One region of the Microbacterium sp. S308A+ genome, then DNA from elsewhere that is predicted to be linked to it. Evidence: predicted binding sites of a transcription regulator. Region 1 holds the regulator's gene; the other holds the start of a gene.
What was found. The regulator LexA, encoded in region 1, represses DNA repair genes until DNA is damaged. The targets are predictions, from matches to a motif close to TCGAACANNTGTTCGA.

Region 2: the regulator LexA is predicted to act here: its motif matches at 3,575-3,590, upstream of recA (recombinase RecA).

Annotation. Positions count from the first base shown of each region.
Region 1 covers NZ_JBNAFT010000002.1:728,961-736,304, forward strand. Annotated here, with positions in the region: gene ACP15J_RS09340 (S9 family peptidase) at 1-104, opposite strand, end outside; gene ACP15J_RS09345 (methylenetetrahydrofolate reductase) at 259-1,230, shown strand; gene metE (5-methyltetrahydropteroyltriglutamate--homocysteine S-methyltransferase) at 1,270-3,588, shown strand; gene lexA (transcriptional repressor LexA) at 3,698-4,384, opposite strand; gene ACP15J_RS09360 (LysM peptidoglycan-binding domain-containing protein) at 4,640-5,077, shown strand; gene ACP15J_RS09365 (histidinol-phosphate transaminase) at 5,178-6,272, shown strand; gene hisB (imidazoleglycerol-phosphate dehydratase HisB) at 6,269-6,871, shown strand; gene hisH (imidazole glycerol phosphate synthase subunit HisH) at 6,868-7,344, shown strand, end outside.
Region 2 covers NZ_JBNAFT010000001.1:691,078-698,421, reverse strand. Annotated here, with positions in the region: gene ACP15J_RS03310 (DNA translocase FtsK) at 1-1,770, shown strand, start outside; gene pgsA (CDP-diacylglycerol--glycerol-3-phosphate 3-phosphatidyltransferase) at 1,770-2,354, shown strand; gene ACP15J_RS03300 (CinA family protein) at 2,351-2,845, shown strand; gene ACP15J_RS03295 (helix-turn-helix domain-containing protein) at 2,990-3,298, shown strand; gene ACP15J_RS03290 (DUF3046 domain-containing protein) at 3,303-3,527, shown strand; gene recA (recombinase RecA) at 3,790-4,842, shown strand; gene ACP15J_RS03280 (regulatory protein RecX) at 5,124-5,642, shown strand; gene miaB (tRNA (N6-isopentenyl adenosine(37)-C2)-methylthiotransferase MiaB) at 5,702-7,249, shown strand; gene miaA (tRNA (adenosine(37)-N6)-dimethylallyltransferase MiaA) at 7,269-7,344, shown strand, end outside.

The sequences.
Region 1 (7,344 bases):
CACGCCTCTCCGGCCACGAAACGGGCTCCGTCGAGGCGGACGCCCCCGGAGGCGAGGTTCGCGGCGGACAAGGGCGAGGGCCAGGAGCCGTAGGGGGCAGACATGTCTCGAGCCTAACCAGCGGGCGCTGACACACGGCGTCACACAAGTGTGCGGCGAGAGGCGCGCGTCCATAGCGTGATGGTCAGGCATCCGAGCCCGGATGCCGGAGCCGTGGCCGCCGAGCCAGCTCGGACCGAGTCAGAGCAGGGAGTGCCGATGTCCTTCGCCTCGACGTCCGACACGCCCTCGGAGGGCGCCTGTCCGGCGCCGGCCGTCCCGTTCTCGTTCGAGCTCTATCCGCCGCGTTCCGCGTCGCCCTCCGAGGCGTTGCATGAGACGGTTCGGCGCCTCGCGGCGGCCGGTCCCCGGTTTCTCTCCGTCACATACGGCGCGGGGGGCTCCACCGGTGGTCGGTCGCTGGAGGTCCTCCGCTACATCCGGGAGCACACCGACGTCGAGCCGCTCGCGCATCTCACCTGTGTGGGGAACACCTACGCGGGGGCCACGCGCCTCATCCGGGAGTTCCTCGACGCGGGCATCCTCAGCTTCCTCGCGCTGCGGGGCGACCCGCCGGCCGGTGAGACGGCGCCTTTCCTCGGCGATCTGGAGAGCGCCGCTCAGCTCGTCCAGCTCATCGACCGGGCCCAGGCGGAGCGCGCGCCCTACGAGGAGCAGCCCGTGCCGGGTCTCCCTGGCGCCGTCCGGGTGTCGCCGAGGCGCAAGGTGAACATCGCGGTCGCGGCGTTCCCGAACGGGCACCCCCGATCCTCGCATCGCACGCAGGACGTCGAGGCGTTGGTGGCGAAGCAGGCGGCGGGCGCGACCCTGGCCATCACACAGCTGTTCTTCCACGCCGACGACTATCTCGCGTTCGTCGAGCGGGCGCGTCTCGCGGGCGTCACGATCCCGATCCTCCCCGGGATCATGCCGATCACGTCACCGGCCCGGCTGCGACGGGTCCTCGAGCTCTCCGGCGAGGAGTTGCCGAGCGAGCTCGCGATCGCGCTGGAGGTGGAGCCGACGACCGAGGGGAGGGCGGAGATCGGGATCGCCTCCGCCGCGGCGCTCGCCCGCGAGGTCGTCGCGGGGGGCGCCCCCGGGGTCCACCTCTACGCGTTCAACCAGCACACCACCGTCCTCCGCGTCCTCGAGGACGCGGGGCTCCTGCACTCGTCCGCGGCACGTTGAGGCGCGGAGAGCCGGACACCCAGAGAAATGAGGAGCGACATGACCGCATTCCCCGATGGCACGATCCTCGGCTACCCCCGTATCGGGCGTCGCCGCGAGCTGAAGAAGGCCGTCGAGGCCTTCTGGGCTGGCCAGATCGGCGAGGAGGAGCTGGAGGCGACCGCCGCGGCGCTGCGGGCGGCGAACCGGGAGCGCCTGGCGTCGCGGGGGCTCGGCCGCGCCGACTCCTCGATCCCCGAGTCGTTCTCGTTCTATGACCAGGTCCTGGACGCGGCGGTGACGGTGGGGGCGATCCCGGAGCGGTTCGAGGAGCTCCGTGGCGACGACGGCGCGATCGGCCTCCCGGCGTACTTCACGATCGCACGCGGCGAGGGCGACCGGGCGCCGCTCGAGATGACCAAGTGGTTCGACACGAACTATCACTACCTCGTCCCCGAGATCTCCCCGACGACGGCGTTCTCGCTCTCGAGCGATCGTCTGGTGCGGGAGACCGCGGAGGCCGTCTCGGCGGGCTATCGCACCCGTCCCGTCATCGTAGGCCCTGTCACCTTCCTCGCGCTGTCCAAAGCGGCCGACGGGGCGCCGGGTGGCTTCTCCCCGCTGTCGCGGCTGGAGGACCTGGTCCCCGTCTACGCGGAGCTGCTCGGCCGGCTGAAGGCCGTGGGCGCGGAGTGGGTGCAGCTGGACGAGCCGGCGCTCGTGAGCGAGTCGCTGCCGGTCCCGTCCGCCGAGCTGGGCGCCGCGGCAGCACGCGCCTATGCGGCGCTCGGTGCGGTCGCCGACCGACCGTCGATCTTCGTCGCAGCCCCGTACGCGTCCCTCGGCGAGAACCTCGCGGTCCTCGCCGCGGCGCCGATCGAGGCGATCGGTCTCGACCTCGTTCGCGGCACAGTGCCGGAGGACGTCGTCGCCGGTCTCGCGAGCAAGACCCTCGTCGGCGGCGTGATCGACGGGCACAACGTCTGGCGCGGCGACCTCGCCGCGGCCTTCGACGCGCTCGAGCGGCTGCGAGCGCTCGGCGCTCCGGTCGCGGCGGCGACCTCGACCTCGCTGCTGCACGTTCCGCACGACGTCGAGGATGAGACCAGGCTCGGAGCACGCCTCGTCTCCTGGCTCGCCTTCGCCGATCAGAAGGCGGAGCAGGTCGTGACCCTGGCCCGGGGGCTCCGCGAGGGGCGCGTGGCGATCACGGCCGAGCTCGACGCCGCCTCCGCAGCGCTCGTCGATCGCCTCGGCGCCCCCGGCGTGCGTGACGGAGCGGTCAGGGAGCGCGCCGCCGCGCTCGGCGGCGGAGACTTCGCCCGGGACGACTATGCCGTACGGGTCTCGGCGCAGGAGTCGCTGGGATTGCCGGCGCTTCCGCTCACCACCATCGGCTCCTTCCCGCAGACCGGGGACATCCGCCGCGCCCGTGCCCGGTTCACCCGAGGCGAGATCCCCGTCGAGGACTACGAGGGCTTCCTCCGGGACGAGGTCGCCCGCGTGGTCTCGCTCCAGGAGGACCTCGGGCTCGACGTCCTGGTGCACGGCGAGCCCGAGCGCAACGACATGGTGCAGTACTTCGCGGAGAGCCTCGATGGCTTCGAAGTGACCGAGCACGGCTGGGTGCAGTCGTACGGCTCCAGGGCGACGCGCCCGTCGATCCTCTGGGGCGACGTGGCACGGCCCGCGCCCATGACGGTGGCCTGGTCCGCCTATGCGCAGTCGCTCACGACGAAGCCGATGAAGGGGATGCTCACCGGCCCGGTGACGATCCTCGCCTGGTCCTTCGTGCGTGACGACCAGCCGCTCGCGGAGACCGCGAACCAGGTGGCCCTTGCGCTCCGTGACGAGATCTCCGATCTGGAGGCGGCCGGCATCGGCATCGTGCAGGTCGACGAGCCGGCCCTGCGCGAGCTGCTTCCGCTCAAGAAGGCGGACCAGCCCTCCTACCTCCGGTGGTCGGTGGACGCTTTCCGGCTCGCCACCGCCGGCGCGGCGCCGGCGACCCAGGTGCATACCCACCTCTGCTACTCGGAGTTCGGCGTGGTCATCGACGCCATCCGTGCGCTCGACGCCGACGTCACCTCCATCGAGGCCGCCCGGAGCAGGATGGAGGTGGTGACCGACATCGCTGCCGCCGGCTTCGACCACGGAATCGGTCCTGGCGTGTACGACATCCATTCGCCGCGCGTGCCGAGCGTGGACGAGGTCGAGTCGCTGCTGCGGCGCGCGGTCGCCGAGATCCCCACTCGACAGCTCTGGGTGAACCCGGACTGCGGGCTCAAGACGCGTGGGTACGAGGAGACGAACGCCTCGCTGCGCAACATCGTGGAGGCCACTCGTCGCGTCAGGGCGGAGGTGGCCGCGGTCGTCTGATCCCGGTCCGTGTCTGGGATGAGGGGGCCTCGTCGGCGTCGGCCGCCGGTGAGGCCCCCTCGCCGCTCGAGCTCGCGGGCGCCGAACAGCGCGACTCTGACCGGAAGGCTCAGACGGCGCGGAGGACGGCCACGACCTTGCCCAGGACTACGGCCTCGTCGCCGAGGATCGGCTCGAACGCCGAGTTGCGGGGGAGCAGCCAGGTGTGGCCGTCCCGGCGTCGGAAGGTCTTGACCGTCGCCTCGCCGTCCAACATCGCCGCGACGATCTCACCGTTGTCGGCGGTGTTCTGGGCGCGCACCACGACCCAGTCGCCGTCGCAGATCGCCGCGTCGATCATCGACTCGCCTGAGACCTTGAGCATGAAGAGATCGCCTTTGCCGACGAGCTGGCGGGGGAGAGGGAAGATCTCCTCCACCTGCTGCTCGGCGGTGATCGGGATTCCTGCGGCGATCCGGCCGACCAACGGCACGAGCGCGGCGTCGCCGACCGATGGCGCGAGGTCGGCGGGGTTCTCGCCGGCCGTGCCGGGAAGGTCGATGAGGACTTCCATCGCGCGGGTCTTGCCGGGGTCGCGACGGAGGTATCCGCTCAGCTCGAGCTGGCCGAGCTGATGAGTCACGCTGGAGAGGGACTTGAGTCCGACGGCGTCGCCGATCTCGCGCATGCTCGGCGGGTACCCGTTGCGGGCGATCGAGGTCTGGATGACCTCGAGGATCGCCATCTGCTTGGGGCTGAGGTTCTTCCGACGCCGGGTGCGTGAGGCCTCGGGGGTGGGCGTCGCGCCATCGCTCATGGCTTCTCCTCCGTCTGCTCCGCCGGTGCGGATTCGAATGTCGGTGGCCCGTGGTGGGCTGTCGTTATCGAAACCGTATCCGAGGAAGGCTCCGAATCGGAAGATCCGTTCGAGCGTGTCCGGGTCTTCGTCGAAAGATCTCTCGAACACCGCTTGACAGATGTTCGAATTCGAAGCTATCTTCGGAACGTAGCTTCGCACCCTGAGGTTTTGGGGAGCGTACAGCCGCATCAGACGTCCCAAGGAGCAGCCGACATGAGCAGCATCACTCTCGCCCCCGCGTTCTCCGACTCCGTCCCGCGTTCGCGGGCTGGAGCGGCGGTCCTCCCGGCCGAGACCGCGGCCGCCGGCCTTTCTGCGTCGTCGGCTCCGAAGACGCGACTCCGGATCACCGCCCGCGGCCGTCGGGTGCTCGCAGGGCTTGTCGCCCTCCCCGTGGCCGGGGCGATCGCCTTCGCGGTTCTGGGCGGTGGCACGGCTCTCGCCTCGGGGACGCAGACGAGCGGCGCCAGCTTCCAGACGGTGACCGTCATGCCGGGGGACTCGCTGTGGTCGATCGCCACCGAGATCGCACCCGACGCCGACCCCCGCGATGTCGTCGACGCGATCGCCCGTCTGAACCTCATCCGGAGCGGCACGCTGGAGATCGGTCAGAAGATCTCGATTCCCGCGCAGTATTCGTCGGCCAGGTGAGCCCTTCGTAGAGAACCTGCGCCAAGGATCCTGAGCGACCTGCTCGGGGGTGCGCCGTGGCGTCTCGACGCGTCGGCGAAGGACGGTTCCGCGTCGTAGCATGGCAAGGGTGACTGCCTCTCTCGACGATCTCCCGTTGCGCGACGATCTCCGCGGCATGCGCCCATACGGCGCGCCGCAGGCGCCGCTGCCGGTCGCCCTCAACGTGAACGAGAACACCCACCCGGTGCCGGAGCAGGTCGCCAGCGACATCCTTGACGACATTGCGGTGGCGTTGCACGAGGTCAACCGTTACCCCGACCGGGAGTTCACCACACTGCGGGAAGGGTTCGCAGGCTATCTGGGGCACGGCCTGGGAGCGGAGAGCATCTGGGCCGGCAACGGCTCGAACGAGGTCCTTCAGCACATCCTGCAGGCCTTCGCCGGCCCGGGGCGGACGGTCTTCGGGTTCGCGCCGACGTACTCGATGTATCCGCTCCTGGCACAGGGCACCGGTGCGCGGTGGCGGGCGGGCGCACGGCAATCGGACTATTCGCTCATCGTCGAGGATGCCGTCGCGCAGATCGCCGAGGCAGACCCCGACGTGGTGCTGCTCTGCGCCCCTAACAATCCCACGGGCACGCCTCTCGGACTCGACGTGATCGAGGCCGTGTACGAGACGACGAGAGGGATCGTCGTCGTCGACGAGGCATACCAGGAGTTCGCTCCGAAGGAGGCGCCGTCGGCGCTCTCGCTCCTGGAAGGACGCCCGCGCCTCGCCGTCTCCCGCACGATGAGCAAGGCCTTCGCTTTCGCCGGGGCGCGGGTCGGCTACCTCGCCGCCGATCCAGCGTTCATCGACGCGCTCCGGCTGGTCCGCCTGCCGTACCACCTGAGCGCGCTGACCCAGGCCGCGGCCGTGGCGGCGTTGCGCAACGCGCCGACCATGCTCGCGATGGTGGACGAGATCGTCGCGCAGCGCGACCGGATCTCCGCCACTCTCGAGGCGATCGGCTACGCACCGCACGAGTCATGGACGAACTTCGTGCTCTTCGGCGATGTGGCGGATCCGGCGGCGACCTGGCGTGCGCTCTATGACCGCGGGGTGCTCATCCGCGACGTCGGGATCCCCGGTCACCTGCGTGTCACAGCCGGCACCGAGGCGGAGACGACCGCGTTCCTGGACGCCCTCGCCTCGGTAGGATCTGCCGTATGACCGCCCGCACCGCCACGCGCATCCGCTCGACCTCGGAGTCGACCGTCGAGCTCGAGCTGAACCTCGACGGCACGGGACGGAGCCGCATCGACACGTCGGTGCCCTTCTTCGACCATCTCCTCACGGCGTTTGCGAAGCACTCCCTCACCGACCTCACGGTGCGGGCCTCGGGCGACACCGACATCGACGCGCACCACACCGTCGAGGACGTCTCGATCGTGCTCGGGCAGGCGATCCGCGACGCGCTCGGCGACAAGTCGGGGATCTCGCGTTACGGCGATGCCCTCGTGCCCCTTGACGAGGCGCTCGCGCAGGCGGTCGTCGACGTCTCGGGGCGCCCCTACCTCGTGCACGACGGCGAGCCGGACGGGTTCGCACTGCACCTCGTCGGCGGGCACTTCACCGGGTCGCTCGTCCGCCACGCGTTCGAGGCGATCGCTTTCAATGCTGGCCTGACCGTGCACGTCCGCGTGCTCGGCGGCCGCGACCCGCACCACATCGCGGAGGCGGAGTTCAAGGCGTTCGCCCGTGCGTTTCGGCAGGCCAAGGCTCTGGATCCGCTGATCGAGGGTGTGCCGTCCACCAAGGGCGCGCTGTGATCAGGCCCCGCGTCGCGGTCTTCGACTACGGGTCGGGCAATGTCCACTCGGCGGTGAAGGCGCTCGCTCGGGCCGGCGCCGATGCCGAGCTCACTGCCGACCGATCCGCCGCGCTCGAGGCGGACGGGCTGGTGGTCCCCGGCGTGGGCGCCTTCGCGGCGGTGCGTGAGGCGCTTCTGGCCCAGAGGGGGGACGAGCTGATCGAGCGCCGGCTCGCCGGAGGCCGGCCGGTGCTCGGGATCTGCGTCGGCATGCAGGTGATGTTCTCACGCGGTGTCGAGCGGGGAGCGGATGTGGAGGGTCTGGGCGAGTGGCCGGGTGTCGTACGCGAGCTCGACGCTCCCGTGCTTCCCCACATGGGCTGGAACACCGTCGAGCCGGATTCGGGGAGCGTGCTCTTCCGCGGCGTCGAGGATGAGCGCTTCTACTTCGTGCACTCCTTCGCCGCGCAGTCCTGGGAGCTGGACGTCATC
Region 2 (7,344 bases), on a different contig from region 1:
GGGCTCGCCGAGCAGCAGACCACCGCGCTCCTCGACGACGGCGCGGACACGGGGGAGCTCCCCGAGCTGCCTGGGTTCGACGGCTTCGGCACCGATGGGCCGGGGGAGCGAGGGCCGCAGGCTCCGGTCGCGCCCTACATCCTTCCGTCGCCGGGCGTGCTCAGCGCAGGGCCGCCGTCGGTTGCGCGCTCGGAGGCGAACGACCGCGTCGTCGAGCAGATCACGAGCGTGCTGACGCAGTTCAAGGTCGACGCCAAGGTCACCGGCTTCTCTCGGGGGCCGACCGTCACGCAGTACGAGGTCGAGGTCGGGCACGGCGTCAAGGTCGAGAAGATCACGCAGCTCGCCAACAACATCGCCTATGCCGTCGCCTCCAACGATGTGCGGATCCTCTCGCCGATCCCGGGCAAGAGCGCGATCGGCATCGAGATCCCCAACGCGGACCGGGAGACGGTCTCGCTCGGTGACGTTCTGCGCTCTCCCGCAGCGCAGAAGAGCACCCACCCGCTCACGATCGGCGTCGGCAAGGACGTGGGCGGCAATTTCGTCGTCGCGAACCTGGCCAAGATGCCGCACCTGCTGGTCGCCGGGTCGACCGGGTCGGGGAAGTCCAGCTTCGTCAACTCGATGATCACGAGCCTGCTGATGCGGGCACGCCCCGCCGACGTGCGCATGGTGCTCATCGATCCGAAACGGGTGGAGCTCACCAGCTACGCCGGCGTGCCGCATCTCATCACCCCCATCATCACGAACCCCAAGAAGGCGGCCGAGGCGCTCCAGTGGGTCGTGAAGGAGATGGACATGCGGTACGACGACCTCGCGTCGTTCGGCTTCCGTCACATCGACGACTTCAACCGCGCCGTGCGCGCGGGCGAGGTCGAGGTCCCGCCGGGCAGCGAACGCGTGCTCAAGCCCTATCCCTATCTCCTCGTCGTGGTCGACGAGCTCGCCGACCTCATGATGGTCGCCCCGCGCGACGTCGAGGACTCGATCGTGCGGATCACCCAGCTCGCGCGAGCGAGCGGCATCCATCTGGTCCTCGCCACGCAGCGGCCGAGCGTCGACGTGGTCACCGGCCTCATCAAGGCCAACGTGCCCTCACGTCTCGCGTTCGCGGTCACGAGCGTCACGGACAGCCGCGTGATCCTGGACAGCCCCGGCGCCGACAAGCTCATCGGCCAAGGAGACGCGCTGTTCTCACCGATGGGCTCCTCCAAGCCCTTCCGCCTCCAAGGCGCATGGGTGCAGGAGGACGAGATCGACGCGGTCGTGAAGCATGTCACTGCCCAGGCGCGGCCGGAATACCGTCCGGACGTGCAGGAGGCCATGGCCCCGGCGAAGAAAGAGGTCGACGAGGACATCGGCGACGACCTCGAGCTCCTGCTGGCCGCTGCCGAGCTCGTCGTCTCGACGCAGTTCGGGTCCACCTCGATGCTGCAACGGAAGCTCCGTGTCGGGTTCGCCAAGGCAGGGCGCCTCATGGATCTCCTGGAGTCGCGTGAGATCGTCGGTCCCTCGGAGGGGTCGAAGGCGCGAGACGTGCTCGTCACCGCCGAGCAGCTGCCGTCGGTCATGGCCAAGCTCCGTGGCGAGGATCCGCCCTCGGGCGGCCCCTCGGCCGGTGCCGCCCCTTCGTCGGGTGCGGCTGCCGCGGCCGCCTCCTCCGCCGATCCGTACGGGGCGGATGCGATCGAGGCGCAGTTTCGGGGACTTCCCGTCGTCGAGGCTGAGGGCGATGAGGACGCCTGGGGTCTGACGGGACGCGACTGATGGCCATCCCGAGACAGCTCCCCAACGCGATCACGATCGCTCGGATCCCGCTCGCGGTCGTCTTCTTCGTGCTGCTGTTCCTGGGCGGCACGTATGGCCTGGGCCAGCCTGCGCTGCGCTGGACCGCGGCTGCCCTGTTCATCCTCGCGATCTCGACCGACTGGGTCGACGGGTACCTCGCGCGCCGCTACGATCTCGTCAGCGACTTCGGAAAGCTCTGGGACCCGATCGCCGACAAGCTCCTCACGGGGGCGGGCTTCATCGGCCTGGCCATCCTCGACGAGGTCTCCTGGTGGATCGTCGGCGTCATCCTCCTCCGGGAGTGGGGCATCACGGTCCATCGCCTCGTGGTCGCCAAGGAGCACGTGGTCGCCGCCGCCTGGATGGGAAAGCTGAAGACCGCCGTCCAGGGGGTCGCTCTGGGGTGGGTGCTGCTGCCGCTGCACGTGCTGATCGGCCTCGGCCCGTGGACGCTCGTGACGTTCGTCCTCATGATCGTCGTGCTGGTGCTGACCGTCGCGAGCGGCGTCGACTATGTCGCGGCGCAGATGCGCGGGGCGCGGAAGGAGCGGCGCGCATCGTGACCGACCAGGCGGAGGAGCTTCTGGCGTTGCTCCGCCATCGCGGACTGCACCTCGCGGTCGCCGAATCGCTGACCGGGGGAGCGCTCTCCGCCGCGTTGGTCACGGTTCCCGGGGCCTCGGATGTGTTTCGCGGCGCCGTGATCGCCTATGCCACGCCGGTCAAGCAGACCCTCCTCGGCGTCGATGCGCGCCTCCTGGCCGAGCGAGGACCGGTCGACGGCGAGGTGGCGCGCCAGATGGCTCGTGGCGCGCGCAAGGCCTTGACGGTAGAGGGCGGGGAGGCCGAGGTCGGCGTCTCGACCACCGGGGTCGCGGGCCCGACGATGCAGGACGGGGCTCCGATCGGCACGGTCCACATCGGAGTGAGCCGCGGAGACCGTCAGGAGAGCAGAGCGTTCCGCTTCGAGGGGGACCGCGCTGCGATCAGGGCTGAGGCCGTCTCGGCGGCGCTGTCGTATCTGCGCGAGTGGATCTCGGAGGACGGGGAATAACACCCTCCGCTCCGAAGTTGAGTCCAGTGTGCTCACATTCAAAGCACAGGATGAAAAACTAGATTCGATGCCAGCGGGTCGGGTTAGACTGACCATCCGATCGGGCAGAAGCGTCCGGCCGGACGATGAGGAGAGGGGGTTCCGATGATCCTTGTACGACAGGAGATCGGCGACGTGCTGCGGGACTTCCGCCTGCAGAAGGGTCGCACGCTGCGCCAGGTGGCGAGCAAGGCCTCGGTTGCCCTCGGTTATCTCAGTGAGGTCGAGCGCGGGCAGAAAGAGGCGTCCAGCGAGATCCTCGCGTCCGTCGCGGACGCGCTCGACGTCCCCATCTCGACGATCATGCGCGAGGTCGGCGACCGGATCTCGGTGCTTGAGGGCATCCAGGTCTTCCCGGATGTCGTGCCGGACGAGCTGGTCGCCGAGGTCGAGCCCGAGCTCACGCTCCGCTGATCGGATGCGCCGTAGCGAGTTCCTTCGTGCCGTCGAAGCCGAGTTCGGCGCACGGGCGTCCTCTCTGGTCGATGACCTCGTGCTGAGCGCACTGGGCGGGCGGACCTCTTCTGAGGCGTTGTCGGCGGGGGTCCCTCCCCGCGAGATCTGGCTCGCGCTGTGCGAGGAGACGGACGTGCCTGCCGATCGGCGCTATGGCGCTGGCCGATTGGAGCCGCGCCGACGCTGAGCGGGTTCGGCGTGTTCGAACGGAGGTCCGGACGCATCGGCGTGTCATCGAAAATCCGTTCGATGGCGAGCGTAGGCTCCTGCACAGATGACGTCCACGGGTGGTCGTTCACGGATCCTGCAAGGTCTTCTCCGGATGTCGGAGGCCTCTCATACCGTGGTCGACATGACCGAGGTGTCATACGCCTTGTCGGAGAGCGGGCCCAGCCGGGAACGTCGCGACAGCCTACAGGCGGCAGGAAACGAGCACGAAGGAGCACGCCATGCCATCTCCCGCAGACCGTGAAAGGGCCCTGGAATCGGCTCTCGCGCAGATCGACAAGCAGTTCGGAAAGGGCTCGGTCATGCGCCTGGGCAGCGACGAGCGCGCTCCTGTCGAGGTCATCCCCACCGGCTCCATCGCGCTCGACGTCGCGCTCGGCGTGGGCGGCCTGCCGCGAGGACGCATCATCGAGATCTATGGTCCGGAGTCTTCTGGTAAGACCACGCTGACTCTGCACGCGATCGCCAACGTGCAGCGGGCGGGCGGCATCGCTGCCTTCGTCGACGCCGAGCATGCGCTCGACCCCGACTATGCGAAGAAGCTCGGCGTCGACATCGACCAGCTGCTCGTGTCCCAGCCTGACACCGGCGAGCAGGCTCTCGAGATCGCCGACATGCTGATCCGCTCGGGGGCGATCGACCTCGTGGTGATCGACTCGGTCGCGGCCCTCGTGCCGCGTGCCGAGATCGAGGGCGAGATGGGTGACTCGCACGTGGGGCTTCAGGCCCGGCTGATGTCCCAGGCGCTCCGCAAGCTGACCGGCGGTCTCAACCAGACCAAGACGACCGCGATCTTCATCAACCAGCTGCGTGAGAAGATCGGCGTCTTCTTCGGGTCACCCGAGACCACTGCCGGCGGCAAGGCGCTGAAGTTCTACGCCTCCGTACGGCTCGACATCCGTCGGATCGAGACGCTGAAGGACGGTGCCGAGGCCGTCGGCAACCGGACCAGGGTCAAGGTCGTCAAGAACAAGATGGCCCCGCCGTTCAAGCAGGCCGAGTTCGACATCCTGTACGGCACGGGCATCTCCCGCGAGGGCAGCCTGATCGACTTCGGTGTGGACCACGGCATCGTGAAGAAGTCCGGCGCGTGGTACACCTACGACGGCGATCAGCTCGGCCAAGGCAAGGAGAACGCCCGAAACTTCCTGATCAACAACCCGGACGTCGCCGGCGCGATCGAGACGCAGATCAAGCAGAAGCTGGGTGTGGGCGGCGCGGCGGCGCCGGCCGAGGCCCTGGGCGACGAGCTCGCGCAGCGTCGTCCGGCCTGATGGGCATCGAGAACGGGGGCGAGCAGCCGGAGGAGCTCGCCCCCGTGATCCCTCTCTTCGGCCGCGGCGGTTCACGTCAAGACGCGTTTCACGACGCCGTGGCGCAGAGCGCTGATCCCGAGAACGACCGAGGCCCGGGGCCTGATCATCCCGCACATCGTGCCCGTCTTCGAGCGATCGGGAGACATACGAGCCCCGCTGAATCGCGGGTTCCTTCCGATCGTGACCACGCGTCTCATGAGCAAGACCGGTCGTCTCATCCTGACGCGCGGGAGCTCCTCGTGCGGCGGCTGCGGGCAAAGCAGCTCTCCTCGGTCGAGGCGCGTGACCTCCTGCGTGGCCAGGGCGTCTCGCGGGAGCGGATCGACGAGGTGATCGTCGAGTTCGAGGGACGGGGCTATCTCAACGACCAGGCGCTGGCCGAGTATCTGGTCACCGCGGGGTCAGAGCGCAAAGGCCAGGGGCGGGTCGCGATCGGGCGGACGCTGGCGCAACGGGGCGTGCCCCGCGACGTCGCTGAGGCGGCGCTCTCCTCTCTGGCTGATGACGACGCCGAGCGCGCGCTTGATTTCGCTCGGACGAAGGCTCCGTCCCTCGTCCGTTTCGACGAGGACACGGCTCTCCGGAGGCTCGTCGGCCAGCTCGCCCGTCGAGGCTATGCCGGCAGGGTGGCCATGGAGGCGGCGCGGATCGCCATGCGGGAGGCGCGACGTGGCGGCGGACGGATCGGCCTCGGCGGGACCGGTGGCGTGCAGGACGCCCGTTCTCGGGTCCGCTTCGAGGACGCGGACGAGGACTGACGGCGAAGGCCCGCAGGCGAGGAGTATCCGCGGGAACGCGACGTAGAATGGCTGACATCATGACCAGTCCTGCCAGTGAACCGACGATTATCGCGCCCTCCTCAGCGGCACGGGATGCCGCCGGGCGTCAGCGCACCTACGAGGTGCGCACCTTCGGGTGCCAGATGAACGTCCACGACTCCGAGCGGCTCTCCGGATCGTTGGAGAGCGCCGGGTATGTGCGTGCGGGCGAGGGCGACGAGGCGGACGTCGTCATCATCAACACCTGCGCCGTGCGCGACAACGCGGCGGGCAAGCTCTATGGGACGCTGGGACACCTCAAGTCCCGCAAGGACAAGCGGGACGGCATGCAGATCGCCGTGGGCGGGTGCCTCGCTCAGATGGACAAACAGGCGGTCCTGGACAAGGCGCCCTGGGTGGACGTGGTCTTCGGCACGCACAACATGGGCTCGCTGCCCGGTCTCCTGGAGCGTGCGCGGCACAACGGCGAGGCCGAGGTCGAGATCCTCGAGTCGTTGGAGGTCTTCCCGTCCACGCTCCCGACACGACGGGACTCCGCGCACAGCGGATGGGTGTCGATCTCGGTCGGCTGCAACAACACCTGCACCTTCTGCATCGTCCCCAGCCTCCGGGGCAAGGAGAAGGATCGACGCCCTGGCGACATCCTGAACGAGATCCGTCTTCTCGTCGACGACGGGGCGATCGAGATCACTCTTCTCGGGCAGAACGTGAACTCCTACGGAGTGGAGTTCGGGGATCGGCAGGCGTTCGGCAAGCTCCTCCGCGCCGCGGGAGAGGTCGACGGGCTTGAGCGGATCCGTTTCACCAGCCCGCATCCCGCCGCCTTCACCGACGATGTGATCGACGCCATGGCTGAGACTCCGGCGGTGATGCCTCAGCTGCACATGCCGCTGCAATCGGGGAGCGATCGGGTCCTCCGTGCCATGCGCCGCTCATATCGCAGTGAGCGGTTCCTCGGCATCCTGGAGCGGGTGCGCGCTCGCATCCCCCACGCGGCGATCTCCACCGACATCATCGTGGGATTCCCCGGCGAGACCGAAGAGGACTTCGAGGAGACGATGCGGGTGGTCGAGCAGGCGCGGTTCGCCAGCGCGTTCACCTTCCAGTACTCGATCCGCGAAGGCACCCCGGCGGCGGTCATGCCCGATCAGGTGCCCAAAGAGGTCGTGCAGGCTCGCTACGACCGCCTGATCGCCCTGCAGGAACGCATCTCGCTAGAGGAGAACCAGAAGCAGCTCGGACGTGAGCTGCAGGTGCTCGTATCGGTGGGCGAGGGCAAGAAGGACGCGGAGACGCATCGTCTCACGGGCCGGGCGGAGGACAACCGCCTCGTGCATTTCGAGGTCCCGGCGGGCTCCGACCTTCCGCGGCCGGGAGACGTCGTGACGGCCCTGGTCACGCATGCGGCGCCGTTCCACCTGCTTGCCGATGCGCCGGACGGTTCCCCTCTCCGCATTCGCCGGACGCGTGGCGGCGATGCCTGGGATCGGGCGCAGGCGGAGTCGTGCGGTGTGCCGACCCCGCTCGCCGGAGAGGGCCCGCGGTCCGTCTCGCTCGGGCTGCCGACGCTCCGCACCGGCGTCTGACGCGGCTCGGACGGTGAACCTGCCTGTGGGCCGATCTCGACCCGCGGACGCGCCGCGTCTGTGGGCGATCGTCGGGGCCACGGGCACGGGCAAGA